Regions from separate parts of the Mesorhizobium sp. M7A.F.Ca.MR.245.00.0.0 genome, predicted to be linked through region 1. Evidence: predicted binding sites of a transcription regulator. Region 1 holds the regulator's gene; the other holds the start of a gene.

Region 1 (4,164 bases):
GGCGAGCGTCGGCGGCGCCGAAGGCGAGATCGCCGCGGCGCTGATCGTCGGCGTGCGCGCCGGCATTCCCGATGACATCAATGAGGCGATGCGACGTACCGGCATCTACCACATCATCTCGATTTCGGGACTGCACATGGGGCTGGTCGCAGGCACCATCATGGGCTTGCTGCGCGGCGCCTTCGCCTTGTTTCCCGACTTTTCCGCGCGTCGCCCGGTCAAGAAGTATGCCGCCGTCGCCGCACTGTTCTCGATCGCGGCCTATCTCATCATCTCTGGAGTCGTCGTTGCCGCCGAGCGCAGCTTCATCATGCTGGCGGTGATGCTGATTGCCGTGCTGTTCGATCGAGCAGCACTCACCATGCGCAATCTGGCGATCTCGGCGATCGCCGTCATCGTGGTGTCGCCGCATGAGGTGGTCGGCCCGAGTTTTCAGATGTCGTTCGCCGCGACCGCGGCTCTGGTCGGCGCCTATGCCGGCTGGGCCGATCACCGCGCGGGAAAAGCAAGACCGCCGCCCCCAAAGCGATCCATGCCCGGTTTCCTGACGCGAAAGTTCGTGCTCGCGGCAACCGGCCTTGCCATGACCTCCATCATCGCCGGCAGCGCCACGACGCTGTTTGCCATCTGGCATTTTCAGCGTGTGTCGCCGCTCAGCCTGTTCGCCAATCTGGCGGTTATGCCGATCGTCACCGTCGTCATGTTCCTGGCTGTCGCAAGCGCGCTGCTGATGCCTTTCGGATTGGATTGGCCGGCCCTCTACCTGATGGGCAAGGGTCTGACGGTGATGATCGCCATATCGGGTTGGATCTCCGAACGTTCGCCTGTCGATGGGGTTGGGCTGATTTCGCAGCAATCTGTCCTGCTGGTGACAATTGCCCTGGTCATCGCGACGATGGCGACAACTTGGCTGCGGCTCGCTGCTCTGCCATTCGCGCTGGCAGGCTTGCTGACCGTCTCGGATACGCGCACGCCGGATGTGCTGATCTCGGAAGACGCCCGGCTGGTGGCGTTGCCGATCGGTGGCGGCGAGCTTGCCGTCAGCCGGGAACGGCCGAACGAATTCACCGTCGACAACTGGAAACGCGCCCTGACATCAGAAACCATCGTCGTGCCAGAGGTGTTCGACAAGAGCGATGGGCAATTCGACGTCGCGGACGCCGTTGAGCTACCGCCGGGATCGCCGTTCTATTGCTCATCAGGCGTTTGCGTGGCCAGGCATATGTCCGGTGCGATCATTGCCTATGTCGACGACCGCAAGGACACCTGGAAAGCCTGCGGCTTCGCCGAGCTGATCGTCATCAATGACGCCACCGCCTATGACGCCTGTCGCAATCCGCTGGTTCTCGTCATCACCAAGCGGCAACTGGCTCGCAAAGGCAGTGCCGCGGTCTTCTTCGATCGCCAATCGGCGACCACACCGGCGACAATCAGCTTCGCGGTGGATAGCCCATATCGGCCCTGGCACACGCATCGCAAATACTCTCGTGAGGCGAGGGGGCTGGCACCCTTCAAGAAACCCGAGAAGCCAGCGGCCAACCCGCAGCCGCCTCAGTAGCGGCGGATGAGGCCGACGAGCTTGCCTTGCACCTTGACCCTGTCTGGGCCGAAGATACGGGTTTCATAGGCCGGATTGGCGGCTTCGAGAGCAATCGAAGCGCCCTTGCGGCGGAACCGCTTCAGCGTCGCTTCCTCTTGATCGACCAGCGCCACGATGATCTCGCCGGGGTTCGCCGTGTCGGCATTGCGGATGATGACGGTGTCGCCGTCGAAGATACCGGCCTCGATCATCGAGTCGCCCTTGACCTCCAGCGCATAGTGGGCGCCGCCCATGATCATGTCCGGCGGCACCGAGATCGAATGCGTCTGATGCTGGATGGCATCGATCGGCACACCGGCGGCGATACGGCCCATCACCGGTATCGACACGGCGGAGACCGCATCGTCATCATTGCCGGGCGAGGGCATCCGCGAAGGCGCCGGCTTGATCTGCCGGCCAAGAGCACCACCCTGACCGAGACTGCCCTGGATGACGCTTGGCGAAAACTTCTTTGCCGCGTTGAGGCCGGGCGCGATCGAGTCCGGCAATCGCAGCACTTCCAGCGCGCGTGCCCGGTTGGGCAACCGGCGAATAAAGCCGCGCTCCTCAAGTGCGGTGATCAGCCGATGAATCCCGGATTTGGAGGCAAGGTCGAGCGCCTCCTTCATCTCGTCGAAGGATGGCGGAATGCCGCTCTCCTTCAGGCGTTCATGGATGAACATCAGCAGTTCATGTTGCTTGCGTGTCAGCATGGCGGCCCCCAGATTACCTGAAACCAGAATCGAAAAACAAACCCAGAACAAACACTATCTGTTCCAGTTGTGTTCTGCAACCGTTTAAAGTTTAATGAATTTATTAAGGCTGCTGAAATTATCTGGCGCTTGCCAGCGGGTCGCAATCGACAGGCGCCAACCACGGCGATGCGCCTGCTCACATTGAAACCATTATGGTTAATGACCTGTGGCTCATACTCGACCCAAGGCTTGGCATCATCTGCCGATCGACCGCCACAAGGGACGCTATCAATCTTCGGGACGTTCGTTTGCCGTGAACGAAACGGAGCCAAAACGCCAACGTCTGTTGGCATTTGTGGCTGGAATTCAGCCCTCCGTCATCTGCCGGGCAGTGAGGGCGGCGACGGCAAATCGCGGAGATCGTTGCGTCAGGTAACGGCTTCCTTGACGGCGAAACGCTGGTCCTTCCATGCGCCCGTGCGCAGAATATCCTCCAGCACCGCAACCGCCAGCCACACATCCTTGTAGCCGACATAGAGCGGCGTGAAGCCGAAACGGATGGTCGATGGCGCGCGAAAATCACCGATGACGCCGCGCTCGATCAGCGCCCGCATGATTTGATAGCCGTGATCGTGAAGGAACGACACCTGGCTGCCGCGCCTGGTCGCGTCGCGGGTGGTCTCCAGCGTGAGGCCATAGGCGCCGCACTTTGCTTCGACGAGCTGGATGAACAGTTCCGTCAGCGCGACGCTCTTTTTTCGCAATGCCGCCATGTCGACGTCGTTCCAGATGGCAAGCGCGCCTTTGAACGCCCGCATCGACAGGACAGGCTGGGTGCCGCACAGAAAGCGGCGGATACCGGTGCCGGCAATATACCCCCGTTCGAAGGCAAAGGGCCGCGCATGGCCCCACCAGCCGCTGAGCGGCTGGCTGATATCGCCGTGATGGCGCTGCGCGGCATAGATGAAGGCCGGTGCGCCCGGACCGCCGTTGAGGTACTTGTAAGTGCAGCCGATGGCGAAATCGGCATTTGCCTGATCGAGCTCGACGGGCAGGGCGCCGGCGGTGTGGCATAGATCCCAGACGATCAGCGCTCCGGCCGCATGAGCCTTGCGCGTCAGCGCCGCCATGTCGCGCAGTTCACCCGATTTGTAGTTGACGTGGTTGACCAGCACCACCGCGACGTTTTCGTCGATCAGCTCTTCGATGGTGGGCGCGTCGACGCCCGCGAGGCGCAGCAGGACGCCGTCCCGTGTCGAGGCCACCCCTTCGGCGATGTACAGGTCGGTGGGGAAACTGTCACCCTCGGCGACGATGACCGACCGGCCCGGCCGCATCTCCAGCGCCGCATGCAGCACCTTGTAGATGTTGGTCGACGTCGTGTCGCAGACGACGGTCTGGCCGGCCGCGGCTCCAATCAGGCGTCCGAGTTGATCGCCGAGTTCGATCGGCATCTCGAACCATCCGGCCGTATTCCAGGCTCGGATGAGGTCCTGGGCCCATTCCTGGGTTGCCGCCTGCTGCAGCTCGCCGAAAACGGCATGAGACGCTGCCCCCAGTGAATTGCCGTCGAGATAGATCACCCCCTCCGGCAGAATGAAACGGTCGCGCATGGCCCGCAGCGGATCTGTGGCATCCATCGCTTCGACTGCGGCGAGATCAGGAAATCCACTCATGGTCAGTCAGTCCCCGGTTGTTCGCGAAGGGTGTTCCGCCGCCGCGCGTCGCTGTTTTCATTTCGACGATGTCAGAGCCGGGTGCGGACCGTCCACAGCTCCGGGAACAGCACCACCTCGAGCATCTTCTTCAGATACGAAGCACCCGACGTGCCGCCGGTGCCGCGTTTCAGACCGATGATGCGCTCAACCGTGGTGACGTGGTTGAAGCGCC
Region 2 (4,164 bases), on a different contig from region 1:
AAAGCAGCGCATTCGGGTGTCGGATGCCGATCCCAGGAATGTCGCGATTGGCAGACGGGCAGTGAGCCTGTACAGGCAAGACAGTCGTCCATCCGAGCCGCCGGAGACCCGCCATGAAGCTGAAAATCGCCGTCCAGATGGACCACATCTCCACCGTGTCGATCGCCGGCGACACCTCGTTCGCGCTGTCGCTGGAAGCGCAGCGGCGCGGCCTTGAGCTTTTCCACTACACGCCGGATCGGCTCTCGTTGCGCGACGGCAAGGTATTCGCCCGCATCGAGGAAATGCAGGTGCGCGACGAGAAGGGCAGCCACTATTCGCTGGGCGAGAAGGTGCGTACCGACCTGTCGGAGATGGATGTGGTCCTGCTGCGCCAGGATCCGCCCTTCGACATGAACTACATCACCACCACGCACATTCTCGAACGCATCCACCCGAAGACGCTCGTGGTCAACGACCCGGCCTGGGTGCGCAACAGCCCGGAAAAGATCTTCGTCACCGAATTTGCCGACCTGATGCCGGACACGCTGATCACCAAGGATCCGCTCGAAGTTGCCGCCTTCCGCAAGGAGTTCGGCGACATCATCGTCAAGCCGCTCTACGGCAATGGCGGCGCCGGCATCTTCCATCTGCTGGAGGCCGACCGCAACCTTGCCTCGCTGCTGGAAATGTTCGGCCAGATGTTCCGCGAACCCTACATCGTGCAGCGCTATCTCAAGGACGTGCGCAAGGGCGACAAGCGCATCATCCTGATCGACGGCGAGCCGGTCGGCGCCATCAACCGGGTGCCGGCCGAGCATGATTCCCGCTCCAACATGCATGTCGGCGGCCGCGCCGAAAAGACCGAACTGACGGAGCGCGAACGCGAGATCTGCGCCCGCATCGGCCCATCGCTGAAGGAGCGCGGCTTCATCCTGGTCGGCATCGACGTGATCGGCGACTACATGACCGAGATCAACGTGACCTCGCCGACCGGCGTGCGCGAGGTCAAACGCTTCGGCGGCGCCGACATCGCCAGCCTGTTCTGGGACGCGGTTGAGGGAAAGCGCGGGTAAGCCGTTTTCATTTTGTCTTAACCATGTTCCGTTTTTGCAACCGCGCTCAATTCGGCTGCAACCCACGCGCTCAGATGTTCCCGTAATGTTCTTGATTTGAACGTGGAAGTGTGATTGTCTGCCATACGGGCCATTCCTGGCCTGATCGCAGGGGCTGGGGCCAGCCTGAATTGGGGTTGCACGATGGTGGCGCGGGTTCGCACGGTCGCTTTCCAGGGCATCGAGGCTGTGCCGGTCGACGTGCAGGTGATGATCGCGCCCGGCAAGGTCAACATGCACATCGTCGGCCTGGCCGACAAGGCGGTGGCCGAAAGCCGCGAGCGGGTGCAGGCCGCACTGCATGCTTCCGGCCTGTCGATGCCGTCGAAGAAAGTCACGGTCAATCTGGCGCCGGCCGACCTGCCGAAGGAAGGCAGTCATTACGACCTGCCGATCGCGCTTGGCCTGATGGCTGCCCTTGGCGCCATTCCGGGCGACATGCTGGCCGGCTATGTCGTGCTTGGAGAATTGTCGCTCGACGGCACGATTGCCGCGGTCGCCGGCGCCTTGCCGGCGGCTATCGCCGCCAATGCGGAAGGCAAGGGCCTGATCTGCCCGTTCGCCTGCGGGCCGGAAGCGGCCTGGGCGGGCAAGGAATTCGACATTCTGGCGCCGCGCAGCCTGATCGCCATCGCCAACCATTTCCGCGGCACGCAGGTGCTGTCGCGGCCGGAAGCCGGCATCCATGCCGCCGCTCTGGATTTGCCTGACCTCGCCGACATCAAGGGCCAGGAGACCGCCAAGCGGGCGCTGGAAGTGGCGGCGGCCGGCGGGCATAATCTCTTGATGATCGGGCCGCCGGGCTCGGGCAAATCGATGCTGGCGCAGCGGCTGCCGTCGATCCTGCCGCCGCTGGCGCCGAAGGAGCTTCTGGAAGTCTCGATGATCGCCTCGGTGGCGGGAGAGCTCGGCGAAGGCAAATTGACCGACCGGCGGCCGTTCCGCGCACCGCACCACTCGGCCTCGATGGCGGCGATGGTCGGCGGCGGTATCCGCGCGCGGCCGGGCGAGGTGTCGCTGGCCCATCACGGCGTGCTGTTCCTCGATGAATTTCCCGAGTTCACACCGCAGACGCTCGATGCGCTGCGCCAGCCGCTGGAGACCGGCGACTGCATGATCGCGCGAGCCAACCATCGCGTCACCTATCCGGCGCGTATCCAGCTGGTGGCGGCGATGAACCCGTGCCGCTGCGGCATGGCCGGCGAGCCGGGCTATCGCTGCCTGCGCGGCGAGCGTTGCCGTACCGACTATCAGGCGCGCATTTCGGGTCCGCTGCTCGACCGCATCGATCTCAGGATCGAAGTGCCGGCGGTCTCGGCCAGCGACCTGATCCGGCCCGACCGGGCGGAGAAAAGCGCCGATGTGGCGCTGCGCGTGGCACGCGCCCGCACCATCCAGCGCGAGCGCTTCGAGCGGCTCGGCGCCACCCGCGCCACCACCAACGCGCATTGCGCGCCCTCGGTCATCGAAGAGATCGCCATGCCGGACGCCGCCGGCCTGTCGCTGCTCAAGGACGCCAGCGAAAAGCTCGCCTTTTCGGCGCGAGCCTATCACCGCGTGCTGAAGGTGGCGCGGACGCTCGCCGATCTCGACGCCAGCGAAACCGTCGGCCGCATCCATCTGGCCGAAGCGATCTCCTACCGCATGAGCTCGGAGCGGATGGCGCAGGCGGCGTAGGTCCGCCGACAAGCCGACCTCGCCACATTACCTTCCGCGATCACGCCATAACCCGGCCTCCGCGAATCGATCATCTCCACGGTGCGGCGGACCTGAATGTCCGCTTGGCCGGCGTCCTCACCACCCAACGGCCCCCACCGACGGGGCGCCGGCCATTTTCTTCCTCTTCCAAAAGCGTGGATGTCATCGCGCGTCGGACCAAGGTCTTGGCCTCCGCATTGACATTCCTTATTTAGACAATGCGAATATGGTGTGGTCGGGGAGCCCGCTATGTTCATTGACTACTACGAAGTTTTGGAAGTTAGCCCGAACGCCAATTCGGAAACGTTGGAGCGCATATTTCGCTATTTTGCGATGCGCTATCATCCAGACAATCGCGAAACCGGCGATGAAGCCCGTTTCAGTGAAATCGTGGAAGCCCACAATACGCTCAAGGATCCGGTCAAACGCGCACAATACGACATCGCGTACAGGGACCATGCCGGCCTTCGCCGTGAATTGACCGAGGAAGCCAGCAACACCAAAGGCATCGAGCGTGACGTCGTGATCCAGGCCAGGCTGCTGTCGCTGCTTTACGCGAAGCGCCGGCACGACGTCGGCAATCCCGGGATCGGAGATGTGGAGCTCGAACGCCTGTCAGACTGTCCGCGAGAGCATCTCGAGTTTCATCTCTGGTATCTGAAAGCGAAGGGCTGGATAGCAAGAGTGGAAAACGGGACGATTGCGATTACGGTGGAAGGCGTCGATCGGGTCAACTCCGAACACCGTCGCGATCCCACCATCCGGCTCCTGGACCATACAGCTCCCTGACGCCTCACCCCGGAGAAAGCAGGCCGAAAACCCGCCGCCCATACTGGCCTCTTCAGCTCTGCTGCGCCTTCAGTTCCAGCCGCCGCGCGTGCAGCACCGGCTCGGTGTAACCGTTGGGCTGGACGCGGCCCTTGAAGACCAGGTCGCAGGCGGCGAGGAAGGCTACCGACTTGTCAAAGTCAGCCGCCATCGGCTGGTAAAGCGGGTCGCCCTCGTTCTGGCGGTCGACGATGTCAGCCATGCGCTTCATCGTCGCCATCACCTGGTCCTCGCTGCACACACCGTGGTGCAGCCAGTTGGCGATGTGCTGGGAGGAAATACGCAATGTGGCGCGGTCTTCCATCAGGCCGACATCGTTGATGTCAGGCACTTTCGAGCAGCCGACGCCCTGGTCGATCCAGCGCACGACATAGCCAAGAATGCCCTGCGCGTTGTTGTCGAGTTCCTTCTGGATGTCCTCGGGCGACCAGTTCGGCCGCACCGCGACGGGCACCGACAGGATGTCGTCGAGCTTCGCCTTGGGCCGGTTCTTCAGTGCCGCCTGCACGGCATGAACATCGACCTTGTGATAGTGCGTGGCATG

What was found. Region 1 encodes LexA, which represses DNA repair genes until DNA is damaged. Its sites were predicted from a motif close to TGTTCNNNNTGTGTTCNG; they were not measured.
Region 2: a site for LexA is predicted at 1,131-1,148, ahead of EOB80_RS13110 (YifB family Mg chelatase-like AAA ATPase). Genes of this name have one in related genera too.

The regions. Positions count from the first base shown of each region.
Region 1 is NZ_RZTE01000005.1:176,050-180,213, forward strand. Features, by position in the region: gene EOB80_RS08805 (ComEC/Rec2 family competence protein) at 1-1,558, shown strand, start outside; gene lexA (transcriptional repressor LexA) at 1,552-2,292, opposite strand; gene kynU (kynureninase) at 2,703-3,950, opposite strand; gene kynA (tryptophan 2,3-dioxygenase) at 4,022-4,164, opposite strand, start outside.
Region 2 is NZ_RZTE01000010.1:4,638-8,801, reverse strand. Features, by position in the region: gene gshB (glutathione synthase) at 114-1,055, shown strand; gene EOB80_RS13110 (YifB family Mg chelatase-like AAA ATPase) at 1,239-2,771, shown strand; gene EOB80_RS13105 (J domain-containing protein) at 3,042-3,581, shown strand; gene EOB80_RS13100 (malate synthase G) at 3,634-4,164, opposite strand, start outside.